Regions from separate parts of the Streptomyces sp. NPDC057950 genome, predicted to be linked through region 2. Evidence: riboswitches for the same ligand, from Rfam matches in the RefSeq annotation. Region 2 holds a riboswitch; the other holds the start of a gene.
What was found. Region 2 has a riboswitch for glycine ahead of gcvT (glycine cleavage system aminomethyltransferase GcvT). Riboswitches for the same ligand answer to the same signal wherever they lie in the genome.

Region 1 (7,673 bases), on a different contig from region 2:
TGATGAGCATCGGCGCGGTGCTGAACGCGCTGCGTGACGAGTTCCCCGAGGTCACCATCTCCAAGATCCGGTTCCTGGAGTCGGAGGGGCTCATCGAGCCTCGGCGGACACCCTCGGGGTATCGCAAGTTCAGCGCGGACGACGTCGAGCGCCTCGGGCACGTCCTGAGGATGCAGCGGGACCACTATCTTCCACTGAAGGTCATCCGCGAGCATCTGGACGCCCTGGAGCGGGGCGAGCCGGTACGGCTGCCGTCCCTGGGGCGTCAGCGCGACGCGGGTGACGGGGAGCCGCTGGAGCCGGACGTGCCCGCGGCGGTCCGGGTGGGCCGTTCGGAGCTGCTGGCCGCCGCCGAGATCGGCGAGCAGGAGCTCCAGGAGTGGGAGTCGTACGGGCTCATCGCCCCACTGGCGGAGGGGACGTACGACGCCGAGGCGGTGACGGTAGCCGCGCTCGTCGTCGAGCTGGGGCGGTTCGGTATCGAGCCGCGCCATCTGCGGGCGATGAAGGCCGCGGCCGAACGGGACGCGGGGCTGGTGGACCAGGTGGTGGCCCCGCTGAGGCGCCACCGCAATCCGCAGACGAGGGCGCACGCGGAGGCGCGTACGAAGGAGCTGGCGGGGCTCACGGTGAGGCTGCACGCCGCGTTGGTGCAGACCGCGCTGGGCGTAAGGCTGCCCTGACCTCGGGGCCCTCGCAGCCGGCCGGATCGGCCACCCGTTCTGTGCTCGACTACCCAAACGTCCCGGGCACGGCCTAGGGTTGCTGTGTGAACGAGCTCGATGTCGTAGGTGTCCGGGTCGAAATGCCCTCCAACCAACCGATCGTGCTCCTGCGTGAAGTGGGAGGCGATCGCTACCTCCCCATCTGGATCGGACCGGGGGAGGCGACGGCGATCGCCTTCGCCCAGCAGGGCATGGCCCCCGCACGACCGCTGACCCACGACCTGTTCAAGGACGTGCTGGAAGCCGTCGGCCAGGAGCTCACCGAGGTGCGCATCACCGATCTGCGCGAGGGGGTCTTCTACGCGGAGCTGGTGTTCGCCAGCGGGGTCGAGGTCAGTGCCCGTCCGTCCGACGCCATAGCGCTGGCGCTGCGCACCGGAACGCCGATCTACGGCAGTGACGGGGTGCTCGACGACGCGGGAATCGCGATTCCGGACGAGCAGGAGGACGAGGTGGAGAAGTTCCGGGAGTTCCTCGACCAGATCTCTCCCGAGGACTTCGGGACCAACAGCCAGTGAGGGGCCGGGCGTCCCCGGCGGGCGTCCGGACACCCGTTCCCGCAGCTGTGCCGCGTCACGGGATCGGAGTACTCCCGGCGGCAATTGCCCGTGGCGACTGTGGCGCGCTGCGGCTCACTCCGAGAGCATTCGGCTAGCCTTTCCCCGCGGTGGGACACGGGAAACCACTCCTAGGGTGATTATCACTCGGCGTGCCGAGTGTGGCGATCGTTGACGCACCCCTGGTGACTGCCTACCGTCGAGAAGGCAGGTCAAGGACGGAGGTCGGCGTGAGAAGCAGCGGCGACGGTACGGCTGGGGGTGCCCCCGGACGCGGTCTGGGGGAGAGCGGCCCGTACCCTCCCCCAAGCTCTCGGCTCGGCTCGAGCAGGGGGTACCCCCATCACGACAGCGCGGCCGACCATGTTCCACAGCGGCCGACAGCGGTGCCGGGCGAGGGCGGGACGGACGCCGAGGAGATCGGCTACCGAGGGCCCACGGCGTGTGCCGCCGCGGGCATCACCTACCGGCAGCTCGACTACTGGGCCAGGACGGGGCTGGTCGAGCCGAGCGTGCGGCCCGCCTACGGGTCCGGGACACAGCGGTTGTACAGCTTCCGGGACGTGGTGGTCCTGAAGATCGTGAAGCGCTTCCTCGACACGGGTGTGTCGCTGCAGAACATCCGCACCACGGTCCAGCACCTCAGGGAGCGTGGCTTCCGGGACCTGGAGCGGATGACGCTGATGAGCGACGGCGCGACCGTCTACGAGTGTTCCTCGCCCGACGAGGTCCACGCCCTGCTCCAGGGCGGCCAGGGCGTCTTCGGGATCGCCGTCGGCGTGGTGTGGCGGGACGTCGAGAACGCCCTCTCACAGCTGCACGGGGAGCGGGTGGACACGGGTGAGACGCTCGTCGGGCACAATCCCGCGGACGAGCTGGCACGACGGCGCAACCGCGCGGTCTGACGATCGGCGCGGTCCGACGGTCCGCGTGGCCCAGGGCCATGCGGACCGTCGTCGTGACGTGGTCCGGCGTGGCGGTCCGGCTCGCGGGCGGCGCGGTCCGGCCTCGCGGCCGGATTCCGGGGCGATGTCAGTGGCGTAGGGCAGCATCGGGGGTGTGAGAAACGCGCCCACGATCCTGCATCTCGACATGGATGCCTTCTTCGCCTCGGCGGAGCAGGCGTCCAAGCCGAGCCTGCGGGGGAAGGCCGTCGTCGTGGGCGGTCTCGGGCTGCGGGGCGTGGTCGCCACCGCCTCGTACGAGGCCCGTGTCTTCGGGGTGCACTCGGCGATGCCGATGGCCCAGGCACGCAGGCTCGCGCCGAACGCCGCGTATCTCGTGCCGCGTTTCGGGCTCTACCGGGAGATCAGCGACCAGGTGATGGGGCTGCTGCGGACACTGTCCCCCCTGGTGGAGCCGCTGAGCCTGGACGAGGCGTTCGTCGACCTGGAGGCCGGGGGAACCGCCTGGGACGACGCCTCGGCGCGGCTGGCCGGGGCGAAGCTGCGCTCGGACATCAGAGCCGTCACGGGCCTGACCGGATCCGTGGGGCTCGCGGCCTCCAAGATGCTCGCCAAGATCGCCTCCGAGCAGGCCAAGCCCGACGGCCTGGTGGTGATCGAGCCGGGGACGGAGCGCGCGCTGCTCGGACCGATGCCGGTGCGGACGCTGCCGGGCGTGGGGCCCGCCACCGGGGACCATCTGCGCCGGGGCGGGATCAACACGGTCGAGGAGATCGCCGAGGCGGGCGAGGACGAGCTCGTGCGGCTGCTGGGCAAGGCCCACGGGCACGCGCTGTACGCGATGGCGCTGGCGCGCGACGAGCGGCCCGTGGTGGCCGAGCGGGAGACGAAGTCCGTGTCGGTCGAGGACACCTACGACGTGGACATCCATGACCGGGTGCGGGTCGGGCTCGAGGTGCAGCGGCTCGCCGACCGGTGTGTGCAGCGGCTGCGCCGGGCGGGGTTGTCGGGACGGACCATCGTGCTGAAGGTGCGCAGGTACGACTTCTCGACGCTGACCCGGTCCGAGACGCTCCGGGGGCCCACGGACGACCCCGCGGTCGTGCAAGAGGCGGCCGGGCGGCTCCTGGAAGCGGTGGACACCACGGGTGGTGTGCGCCTGCTGGGCGTCGGTGTGTCAGGGCTCGCCGACTACACGCAGGAGGACCTCTTCGCGCAGGCCCAGGCCGAGGCCACGGCGCAGGCCCGGGCCGCGGTGGAGGAGACGGCGGCGCAGGAGCATTCCGATGGGGACGGGGCGGAGGGGGCGGAGGAGCCGGCCGCCGAACAGATGCCGGCGGCCGAGCGGCGCTGGCCCGCTGGGCACGACGTGCGCCATGCCGAGTACGGGCACGGGTGGGTGCAGGGCAGCGGGCTGGGAAGGGTGACGGTGCGCTTCGAGACACCCGACTCGGAACCGGGGCGGGTGCGGACGTTCCGTACGGACGACCGGGCCCTGGAGCCGGCTGACCCGCTGCCGTTGGTGCCCCGAAGACCCGAGGATTCGACCGACGTGTGCGCCGCCGGTGCGCCCGGGAGGGCCTGAGCCCGTCCGGGACGGCCGGCAGGAAGGGCTGTGCAGCATGAGACGTGCGGCCGGCCGGTCGCCCGGTACGCCGTACCCCGGGCGCGTTCTCCCGCGCCTCCGGAAGGGTGTCTCAGGTCTCGTCCGTTCCCGCCAGACGGCCGAAGTCGCGGTCCGGCGGGAGGGCCGGGGGCGTCACGTCGAGACCGTAGTGGTGGTACAGCTGGAGCTCCTGCTCCGGAGAGAGGTGACGGCCCACGCCGAAGTCGGGAGCGTCCTTGATCAGGGCGCGGTCGAAGGGGACGCGCAGACTGCCCTCGACGAGTTCGCTGGGCTCCAGGGGCACGAAGGCGTCCCTGCTGAACAGGCCCGTACGTATGGCGGCCCACTCCGGTATGCCGGTCGCGTCGTCCAGATAGACCTCGTCGACCGTGCCGATCTTGGCGCCATTGCGGTCGAGCGCCTTGCGGCCGATCAGATTGCGCGGATCGATGTCGGTCTGCACGGGCCCTCCACTCGATTGCAACTCATCCGTAGGCACTACGAAAGAGCACATTCGTGACGGTGGCCACTCGAAAGCCCGTGCGTTGTTCACGCTGGTACCCTGGCAAACGGCTGCTGATCCCGTGCGGGAGAGTCCTCCAGACACCATCGGAGGCGCCGAAGGAGCAAATCCTCCCCGGAATCTCTCAGGCTCACGTACCGCACGGACGAGGTCACTCTGGAAAGCAGGGCGGGGCTGACGCCTTCCGCTCTCACCGACGGTGAAAGCCGGGTCGCAGCGGGCGGGCGGGCCGGTGAAGCTCTCAGGTCAGATGACAGAGGGGGAGGCCGTCGGGGTACCCGCGCCGTGGTGCCCCTCGAAGGTCGTGTGTGACCAGGAGGCCTCCGCAATGACCGCCCATCGCATTCCGCTCTCCGAGCTCGAGCAGGGAATCCCCTTCGAGCAGCGCCACATCGGGCCCGCCCCGGAAGCACGGGCCAAGATGCTCGCGCAGGTCGGGTACGGCTCGCTGGACGAACTGACGGCCGCCGCCGTGCCCGACGTGATCAAGAACGCCGAGGTGCTCGACCTCCCGGGCGCGCGCACCGAGGCCGAGGTCCTGGCCGAGCTGCGCTCCCTCGCGGACCGCAACCAGGTCCTCGACCCGATGATCGGCCTCGGTTACTACGGCACCTTCACGCCGCCGGTGATCCTGCGCAACGTCATGGAGAACCCGGCCTGGTACACCGCCTACACGCCTTACCAGCCGGAGATCTCGCAGGGCCGCCTGGAGGCGCTGCTCAACTTCCAGACCGTGGTCGCCGAGCTGACCGGGCTGCCCACCTCGGGCGCCTCGCTGCTGGACGAGGGCACCGCGGCCGCCGAGGCGATGGCGCTGTCCCGGCGCATGGGCAAGAACAAGAAGGGCCTCTTCCTGATCGACGCGGACGCCCTGCCGCAGACCGTCGCCGTCATCGAGACCCGCGCCGAGCCCACCGGCGTCGAGGTCGTCGTCGCCGACCTGAGCGAGGGCATCCCGGCCGCGCTCGCCGAGCGCGAGATCAACGGCGTGCTCGTCCAGTACCCGGGCGCCTCCGGTGCCGTACGCGATCTCAGGCCCGTCATCGAGCAGGCGCACGAGCTCGGCGCGGTCGTCACGGTCGCGGCCGACCTGCTCGCCCTGACCCTGCTCACCTCGCCCGGCGAGCTCGGCGCCGACATCGCGGTCGGCACGACCCAGCGGTTCGGCGTCCCGATGGGCTTCGGCGGCCCGCACGCCGGATACATGGCGGTGCGCGAGAAGTTCGCGCGCAGCCTGCCCGGCCGACTGGTCGGCGTCTCCGTCGACGCGGACGGACACAAGGCGTACCGGCTCGCCCTGCAGACGCGCGAGCAGCACATCCGCCGTGAGAAGGCGACCAGCAACATCTGCACCGCGCAGGTGCTGCTCGCCGTGATGGCGGGCATGTACGCCGTCTACCACGGGCCGGACGGGCTGAGGACGATCGCCCGCCGCACCCACCGCTATGCCACTCTCCTCGCCGAGGGGCTGAGGGCCGGCGGCGCCGAGGTCGTGCACGGCGCGTACTTCGACACACTGACCGTCCGTGTGCCGGGCCGGGCCGCCGACATCGTGACGGGCGCGCGCGACCAGGGCGTCAACCTCCACCTCGTCGACGCCGACCACGTGTCGATCGCCTGTGACGAGACCACCGCGCGCAGGCAACTGGGCGCCGTATGGGCCGCGTTCGGTATCGAGGGCGACATCGAGGCGCTGGACGCGAGCACCGAGGACACGCTTCCCGCGGCGCTGCTGCGCACCGACGACTACCTCACGCACCCGGTGTTCCACCAGTACCGCTCCGAGACCGCGATGCTGCGCTACCTCCGCCGGCTCTCCGACCGTGACTACGCGCTGGACCGCGGCATGATCCCGCTGGGCTCCTGCACCATGAAGCTCAACGCGACCACCGAGATGGAGCCGGTCACCTGGCCCGAGTTCGGCCAGCTGCACCCCTTCGTCCCCGCCGAGCAGGCGCAGGGCTACCTCACGCTCATCGAGGAGCTGGAGACGCGGCTCGCCGAGGTCACCGGCTACGACAAGGTGTCGCTCCAGCCCAACGCCGGTTCGCAGGGCGAGCTGGCCGGTCTGCTCGCCGTCCGTGGCTACCACCGGGCCAACGGGGACGAGCAGCGCACCGTCTGCCTGATCCCGTCCTCGGCGCACGGCACGAACGCCGCGAGCGCCGTGATGGCCGGTATGAAGGTCGTCGTCGTGAAGACCGCAGAGGACGGCGAGATCGACGTCGCGGACCTGCGTGCCAAGATCGAGCAGCACCGCGACGAGCTGGCCGTGCTGATGATCACGTACCCCTCGACGCACGGGGTGTTCGAGGAGCATGTCGCGGACATCTGCGCCCAGGTGCACGAGGCGGGCGGGCAGGTGTACGTCGACGGCGCCAACCTCAACGCGCTGGTGGGCCTCGCCAAGCCGGGCCACTTCGGCGGTGACGTCTCGCACCTCAACCTGCACAAGACGTTCTGCATCCCGCACGGCGGCGGCGGTCCGGGCGTCGGCCCGGTCGGTGTGCGCGCGCACCTGGCGCCGTATCTCCCGAACCACCCGCTGCAGCCCGCCGCCGGTCCCGAGACCGGTGTGGGCCCGATCTCGGCCGCGCCCTGGGGCTCCGCGGGCATCCTGCCCATCTCGTGGGCCTACGTCCGGCTGATGGGCGGCGAGGGCCTCAAGCGGGCCACGCAGGTCGCCGTGCTGTCGGCGAACTACATCGCCAAGCGTCTGGAGCCGCACTACCCGGTGCTGTACACCGGCCCCGGCGGGCTCGTCGCCCACGAGTGCATCATCGACCTGCGTCCGCTGACGAAGGCGACCGGCGTCAGCGTCGACGACGTCGCCAAGCGGCTCATCGACTACGGCTTCCACGCGCCCACCATGTCCTTCCCGGTCGCGGGCACGCTGATGATCGAGCCGACCGAGTCCGAGGACCTCGTCGAGATCGACCGGTTCTGCGACGCGATGATCGCCATCCGCGCGGAGATCGAGAAGGTCGGTTCGGGCGACTGGCCGGTGGACGACAACCCGCTGCGCAGCGCCCCGCACACCGCCGCCGCGCTCGGCGGTGAGTGGAAGCACGCGTACACGCGTGAGGAGGCGGTCTTCCCGGCCGGTGTCGCGGCCGCGGACAAGTACTGGCCGCCGGTGCGCCGGATCGACCAGGCGTACGGCGACCGGAACCTCGTCTGCTCCTGCCCGCCGCTGGACGCCTACGAGGACTGAGGCAGGGACAGGCCGGCGGGTCGGCACGGTGACGTGAGGGCCCGCCCGGTGACGTGAGGGATCGCAAGAGGGGACGCGCCCCGGCAGGAGCCGGGGCGCGTCCCCTCTTCTGCTGTTCCGCTGTTCCGCGCTCGGCTCTTGCG
Region 2 (7,673 bases):
CCCCCAAAGCGGACAACCGGCCCTTTCGCCTTCTCGCGCGCAGGTCAGCGCGGTGAGGAAGGTGAAGGGGCAACCAGTATGCGCGAGGCCGAGGCAAGCCGTGACCACTCGCCGCCGGTTCAAACCTGGCAACCGGCAGCCTCGCCGGCGCACCGATGGAACCCCTCATTCCCCCAGGGACCAGCCCCTACCTCCCCGGCGACCCCGGCGACAGGGCACCCCCAACTGCCGGTCGGCGCACTCCACTTCGGTGGCGAGTGACATGGATCACAGCAGTCGGAGGAGATGCCCGGCCCCGTCCTTCCGGCGGCCTTCACCCGCCCCTCAACCCCCGCAGGCCGGACATTCACCGCAAAGCAAAGGTCGTCCCGCGGACGCGGGAGCGGTACGCGGTGGTCTCCTCGGCCACCGTCGTGAAGGGCAGACGGCCACCACGACCGCGCCGCGGGTGCGGGGGGGATCCGGCACGGACAGGCCCGCGCCGCGGGTGCGGGGGGATCCGGCACGGACAGGCCCGCGCCGTGGTGCCGGAACGGCCGGCGCCGTGCGGCGCGGATCAGTACAGTCCGCGCGCCGGCGGGTAGCCGTACCCACCCGCCATCGGTGCCTGCGCCGGGGCCGCGTGGGCCTCACGGTCGTAGAACGGGCGCGCGTTGGCGCGCAGCCACATCGCCACCGGGTCGTACTCGTCGGACATCGCGACGGTCGACACGGGCAGCCCGTCCGGAACCGCGCCGATCGACTGCTGCATCATCGCCCGCACCGAGTCGACGGCGGGCGGCGAGGTGTCGTAGACGTCGAGCCCGATGGCCAGATACGGCGCCCCCAGCGCGGGCTGCACCCAGGTCCGCCGCAACGAGCGGACGGCCGGGGTGCGATGCGCGTTCTGCGTGAGCAGGGCGTAGAACTGCGGGATCTCGATGCCGGGTTCGGACAGCCGTAGGGGACCGGCGGGCTGGCGCTCCAGGCCCGCGGCGATCCTGCGCAGATCCAGCCACGGGATGCCGAGCCCGCCGCCCGGAGCGTGCGGATTGAGCCAGAGGCCGAAGTGGTCGGGGTAGAGGGTTCGGGCCACGTCGAGGCCGTCGACGACCTCGTACGAACGGTTCCAGCCACTGGCCGAGAGCTCCTGGGCGGAGGTGACGCACGGCGCGTATCCGAAGCCGCCCACCTCCATGTTCCCGTACTGGGCGTCCGGGGACCCGCCCTGGCCGTGCCAGAGCAGCATCCACACCTGGCCGGACGACGGGGTCGCGAGCGCGCGAAGGAGCGCCTCGTAGGCGTCGTAACGCCCGGGCGTCACCTGGCGCAGCATGTGCTCGACCTGCCCGGCCGCGGCCGTGCCCGACGCACTCACCCTCAATCGCCCCTTCGCGAAGAAATCACGATGAACTCACCCATTACGCCAGCGACACCGGTGGCCGAGGTGCGTCGACACCTCGACCACACCCCGACCGAGCCATGAAACCAGCTTAAGCGGCGATCCTGACAGCGACTTGACGCACAGCCCGGGAGCTCCCCGCCGCGTCAGTAGCCCTGCTGGTAGAACGGGCGCACGTTCGCGCGCATCCACTCCCCCACCGGGTCCTGCGCGACGTCGAGGAACACCATGTTCACCGGCCGGTCCACCGGCACCCGGCCGAGGGCCCGACCGAGCGCGTCCAGCGGGAGCGTCCGGGCGTCGCCCTCCCATCCGGCCAGTTCGACCCCGATGAACATCAGGGGGTGGTCGCCCTCGATGCTGGCCAGGCAGCGACGCGCGGTCAGCACCACACCGGTCGCCGCGAACTCGGCCGAGGCCGCGGCCAGGAAGTCCACCGGGTCGTCCTGCCAGTCGGGTTCGGAGAGTTTCACCCGGCCGCCGCTCGCGGGACCGTCCAGCGGAGTGCGCCCGGCACGGCACAGTTCGGCGACCGCGAGGGGCGGCAGCGGTACGCCCACCACACCTCCCGGGTTGATCGCGACGCCCACCTGCGGGGGCAGCCCGCGGGCGAACTCGACGGCGGGCGCGATCGTGAACGACAGATGGCCGCCGACGACCTGGCGGAACTGCTCCTCGGAGCTGAAGACCGGCACGTACGCCTGGCCCTCGATCTCCAGCGTGGGCAGGTCGAGGGGGCCCGCGTGCGGACCGCCGCCGTTGGGCAGCGGCACCCAGACGAAGCTGCGGCCGAGGACCTCGACGATGCGGCCGCCCGCCGAGGGCACTCCGAGGGACGCGGAGAGCACCTCCTCCAGTTCGTTGCCCGGCCACCCGCCGTGCGGGTGGGGGTGTGGGTGCGCTGGTGCCGGGAAGTCGGGGAAGTCCATCTGTATACCGCCTGCTGTGAACCGCTGATCCGGTGTTCCGGTGTCCTGGTGTGCTGCGCTGCTGCTCTGCTGTGGTGTTCCGGCTGGAAAGGTTAGTGGGCGCCTACGACCCTCTCGTACGACGATGTCCCGTCCTCCCCTGCCGGCTTCCGTCCGGCCCTCTGCCCGACCGGCCCTCTGCCCGACCGGCTCCGCACCGCCGTACGACGTACCTCCGTACGACGTACCTCCGCACGACGTGCTTCCGTACGACACGCTCGCGCGCCGCCGGCTCCCCGCGTCCGTCAACCGTCGAAGCCGATCCGGCGCAGCACATCCGCCGCTTCGCGGTCGAGGAGTACCGCCGAGCCGCATCCCTCCGGCAGTTCGCCCCGCTCGACGGAACGCACCAGCCGGCCGAGCGCGCCCCGGTGACGCGCGAAGGCGTACCGCGAGACGCCCCGGCCGCGTTCGCGCTGGCCTTCCAGCGCCGTGCCCGGTGTGACGTCGAGGAGCAGGAGGTGGAGTGTGCCGCCCCGGCGGCGGGCCTCGCGGGCGAGCCAGCGGCGCACCCATGCCTGGGTACCGCAGTCGTGCACCACGACACCGGTGCCGGAACGCAGTGTGCGGCGCAGGCCCGCGTAGTGCGCGAGGCGGACCAGGGGGCGGTAGAGCGCGTACGGGAGCCGGCGGGCCAGCCGGCCGTCCCAGCGGTCGCGGGTGTCCTGGGAGTCCACGCACCGGCCCGCGACCGCGCGGCGCATCAGGGTCGACTTGCCACTGCCCGGCAGCCCGGTGACCACCACCAGGTCCGCCGTGCCGAAGTACAGGCCGTGCGGGCTGTGTCCGGCGCGCTCCCTGAGGTCGCGCACGACGGCCGCCGGAAGCGCGCCGCGCACCTCCCGGGCCGCGGTACCCGGCTGCTGCGGCAGCGCGAGGGCCGAGGTCGTGGCGTACGCCCTGGTCCTGTTCACCGTGATCGTCCTCCCCTTGGGTCTGGAGTCCCATCCCCGTCGAGTGTAAAGAGAAGGTAATGCGCGATGCTTGCTGTTTCCGTGTTCGGACTGCCACAGGCCGGTTACAGATGCGGACTGCCGTCATCCGACGGCGCGTGCAATGATGTGCCCGCCAACTGCATACCGGCCGCTTGAATCCGCGCGGGAGAGTTCCCAGTGACGTGCACACATCCGTGTGACGTACGTCGTGCTGGGACGCCGAAGGAGCAAGTCCCTCCCTTGAATCTCTCAGGCCCCGTTACCGCGCGGGCGAGGCACATCTGAAAAGCGGGCCGCTGACCGGTGGCTCCACCCAAGGTGCAAGTCGTGACCTCCGTTCGCGGGGTCGTGATGAACCTCTCAGGTTCCGATGACAGATGGGGAGGAACGACCTCGCCGTCATGCCTTGGGAGCCCCACCGATGAGCAGTAACGCACCCCGCCGTACCGCGCTCGATGCCCTGCATCGCTCGCTGGGCGCGACGATGACCGACTTCGCGGGCTGGGACATGCCCCTGCGGTACGGCTCCGAGCGCGACGAGCACGTCGCCGTCCGCACCCGGGCCGGTCTCTTCGACCTCTCGCACATGGGCGAGATCACGGTCACCGGCCCGCAGGCCGCCGCGCTGCTGAACCACGCGCTGGTCGGCAACATCGCCTCCGTCGGCGTGGGCCGCGCCCGCTACACCATGATCTGCCGGGCCGACGGCGGCATCCTCGACGACCTGATCGTGTACCGGCTGGCCGAGACCGAGTACATGGTCGTCGCCAACGCCTCCAACGCCCAGATCGTCCTCGACGCGCTGACCGGGCGCGCCGCCGGTTTCGACGCCGAGGTCCGTGACGACCGGGACGCGTACGCGCTGCTCGCCATCCAGGGCCCCGAGTCCCCCGGGATCCTCAAGTCGCTCACCGACGCCGACCTCGACGGCCTGAAGTACTACGCGGGTCTCCCGGGCACGGTCGCGGGCGTCCCGGCGCTGATCGCGCGCACCGGCTACACGGGCGAGGACGGCTTCGAGCTCTTCGTGGCCCCGTCCGACGCCGAGAAGCTGTGGCAGGCGCTGACCGAGGCGGGTGCGCCGGCCGGGCTGGTCCCGTGCGGTCTGTCCTGCCGCGACACGCTGCGCCTGGAGGCGGGCATGCCGCTGTACGGGCACGAGCTGACCACCTCGCTCACCCCGTTCGACGCGGGGCTCGGGCGGGTCGTGAAGTTCGAGAAGGAGGGTGACTTCGTGGGCCGCGAGGCCCTGGAGGCAGCCGCCGAACGCGCCGCCGCGAACCCCCCGCGGGTGCTCGTCGGGCTCGTCGCCGAGGGCCGCCGCGTCCCGCGCGCCGGGTTCGCCGTCGTCGCGGGCGGCGCGGTCGTCGGTGAGGTCACCTCCGGCGCTCCCTCCCCGACGCTGGGCCGGCCGATCGCCATGGCCTACGTCGACGCCGCGCACGCCGCACCGGGCACCGCCGGCGTCGGCGTGGACATCCGGGGCAGTCACGAACCGTACGAGGTCGTGGCGCTGCCGTTCTACAAGCGCCAGAAGTAGGTCCACCCGGGGCCGGGCGCGTCGACGTGACGTACCTCGTCGCGCCCTGTCCCCCGTCCCACGACACCCCGGCATCCGGACACCCCGTCCGTACCCGTTCATCAGCACTCCCCCGCGTACAGGAGAATTCAGGCCATGAGCAACCCCCAGCAGCTGCGCTACAGCAAGGAGCACGAGTGGCTGTCGGTCGCCGAGGACGGCGTCTCGACGGTCGGCATCACCGAGTTCGCGGCCAACGCGCTCGGCGATGTCGTCTATGCCCAGCTTCCGGAGGTCGGTGACACGGTGACCGCGGGCGAGTCCTGCGGGGAGCTGGAGTCGACCAAGTCGGTCAGCGACCTGTACGCGCCGGTCACCGGCGAGATCGTGGAGGCCAACCAGGACGTGGTGGACGACCCGTCCCTCGTGAACTCCGCGCCCTTCGAGGGCGGCTGGCTGTTCAAGGTACGGGTCACGGACGAGCCGGACGACCTGATGTCCGCCGACGAGTACACCGCCTTCACCGCCGGCTGAGGAGTCACCGCATGTCGCTTCTGAACACGCCCCTGCACGAGCTGGACCCGGACGTCGCGGCCGCGGTCGACGCCGAGCTGCACCGCCAGCAGTCCACCCTGGAGATGATCGCCTCGGAGAACTTCGCTCCGGTCGCGGTCATGGAGGCCCAGGGCTCGGTCCTGACCAACAAGTACGCCGAGGGCTACCCGGGCCGCCGTTACTACGGTGGCTGCGAACACGTCGACGTCGTCGAGCAGATCGCCATCGACCGCGTCAAGGCGCTGTTCGGCGCCGAGCACGCGAACGTACAGCCGCACTCGGGTGCCCAGGCCAACGCGGCCGCGATGTTCGCGCTGCTCAAGCCCGGCGACACGATCATGGGCCTGAACCTCGCGCACGGCGGGCACCTGACCCACGGCATGAAGATCAACTTCTCCGGCAAGCTCTACGACGTGGTCGCGTACCACGTGGACGAGGAGTCGGGCCGGGTCGACATGGCCGAGGTCGAGCGCCTCGCCAAGGAGTCCAGGCCGAAGCTGATCGTGGCCGGCTGGTCCGCCTACCCCCGGCAGCTCGATTTCGCGGCCTTCCGCCGGATCGCGGACGAGGTCGGCGCGTACCTGATGGTCGACATGGCGCACTTCGCCGGCCTGGTGGCGGCGGGGCTGCACCCGAACCCGGTGCCGCACGCCCACGTCGTCACCACCACCACCCACAAGACGCTGGGCGGCCCGCGCGGTGGCGTGATCCTGTCCACCGCCGAACTGGCCAAGAAGATCAACTCCGCGGTGTTCCCGGGCCAGCAGGGCGGTCCGCTCGAGCACGTGATCGCCGCGAAGGCCGTCTCCTTCAAGGTCGCCGCCTCCGACGACTTCAAGGAGCGCCAGCAGCGCACGCTCGACGGCGCGCGGATCCTGGCCGAGCGCCTGGTGATGCCCGACGTCACCGAGCACGGCGTCTCGGTCCTGTCGGGCGGCACGGAGGTGCACCTGGTCCTGGTCGACCTGCGCAACTCCGAGCTGGACGGACAGCAGGCCGAGGACCGGCTCCACGAGGTCGGCATCACGGTCAACCGGAACGCGATCCCGAATGACCCGCGACCCCCGATGGTGACCTCGGGACTGCGCATCGGCACGCCCGCCCTCGCCACCCGCGGCTTCCAGGCCGAGGACTTCACCGAGGTCGCGGACATCATCGCCGAGACGCTGAAGCCGTCCTACGACGCGGACGCCCTCAAGGCCCGGGTGTCCGCTCTGGCCGACAAGCACCCGCTGTACCCCGGCCTGAAGTAGTTCGCGCGGAACGTACGATTCTTCGGGGCGCCGCGCACACTGGAAGCACGACTGTGTGCGGCGCCCACCTCATGCACCACCCCGCTTGCTAGGAGTTCCCGTGGCCATCTCGGTCTTCGACCTGTTCTCGATCGGCATAGGCCCGTCCAGCTCCCACACGGTGGGCCCGATGCGCGCGGCCCGGATGTTCGCCCACCGGCTGCGCAACGAGGACCTGCTGCCCGCCGTGGCCTCCGTCCGGGCCGAGCTGTACGGCTCACTGGGCGCGACCGGCCACGGGCACGGCACCCCGAAGGCGGTGCTGCTCGGCCTGGAGGGCGCCTCGCCGCGGACGGTGGACGTGGAGGGGGCCGACGGCCGCGTCGAGGAGATCAAGGCCTCGGGCCGCATCAGCCTGCTCGGCGAGCGGGAGATCCCCTTCTCCTTCGACGACGACCTGGTCCTGCACCGGCGCAAGGCACTGCCCTACCACGCGAACGGCATGACGATCTTCGCGTACGGCGCCTCCGGCGAACTCGTGCTGGAGAAGACGTACTACTCCGTCGGCGGCGGTTTCGTGGTCGACGAGGACGCGGTGGGCGAGGATCGCATCAAGCTGGACGACACCGTCCTGAAGTACCCCTTCCGTACGGGCGACGAGCTGCTGCGGCTGACCAAGGAGACCGGACTGTCGATCTCCGCGCTGATGCTGGAGAACGAGCGGGCCTGGCGCACCGAGGAGGAGATCCGTGAGGGCCTTCTCGCCATCTGGGGTGTGATGCAGGCGTGCGTGTCGCGCGGCATGTCCCGTGAGGGCATCCTGCCCGGCGGCCTGCGGGTGCGCCGCCGCGCCGCCGTCTCGGCCCGCCAGCTGCGCGCCGAGGGCGACCCGCTGGCCCACGCGATGGAGTGGATCACCCTCTACGCGATGGCGGTCAACGAGGAGAACGCGGCGGGCGGCCGGGTCGTCACCGCCCCCACCAACGGGGCCGCGGGCATCATCCCCGCGGTGCTGCACTACTACATCAACTTCGTCCCGGGCGCGGACGAGGACGGCGTGGTCCGCTTCCTGCTGGCCGCGGG

Region 1: another riboswitch for glycine. It lies ahead of gcvP (aminomethyl-transferring glycine dehydrogenase); the one in region 2 lies ahead of gcvT (glycine cleavage system aminomethyltransferase GcvT).

What each region holds. Positions count from the first base shown of each region.
Region 1 covers NZ_JBHVPP010000001.1:7,053-14,725, forward strand. The annotation lists gene ACFVTC_RS00040 (MerR family transcriptional regulator) at 1-683, shown strand, start outside; gene ACFVTC_RS00045 (bifunctional nuclease family protein) at 770-1,243, shown strand; gene ACFVTC_RS00050 (MerR family transcriptional regulator) at 1,513-2,187, shown strand; gene ACFVTC_RS00055 (DNA polymerase IV) at 2,342-3,772, shown strand; gene ACFVTC_RS00060 (PRC-barrel domain-containing protein) at 3,885-4,256, opposite strand; glycine riboswitch at 4,371-4,466, shown strand; gene gcvP (aminomethyl-transferring glycine dehydrogenase) at 4,645-7,530, shown strand.
Region 2 covers NZ_JBHVPP010000033.1:48,858-56,530, forward strand. The annotation lists gene ACFVTC_RS38865 (enhanced serine sensitivity protein SseB C-terminal domain-containing protein) at 557-1,357, opposite strand; gene ACFVTC_RS38870 (enhanced serine sensitivity protein SseB) at 1,528-2,310, opposite strand; gene ACFVTC_RS38875 (AAA family ATPase) at 2,595-3,269, opposite strand; glycine riboswitch at 3,438-3,559, shown strand; gene gcvT (glycine cleavage system aminomethyltransferase GcvT) at 3,706-4,824, shown strand; gene gcvH (glycine cleavage system protein GcvH) at 4,960-5,337, shown strand; gene glyA (serine hydroxymethyltransferase) at 5,349-6,611, shown strand; gene ACFVTC_RS38895 (L-serine ammonia-lyase) at 6,712-7,673, shown strand, end outside.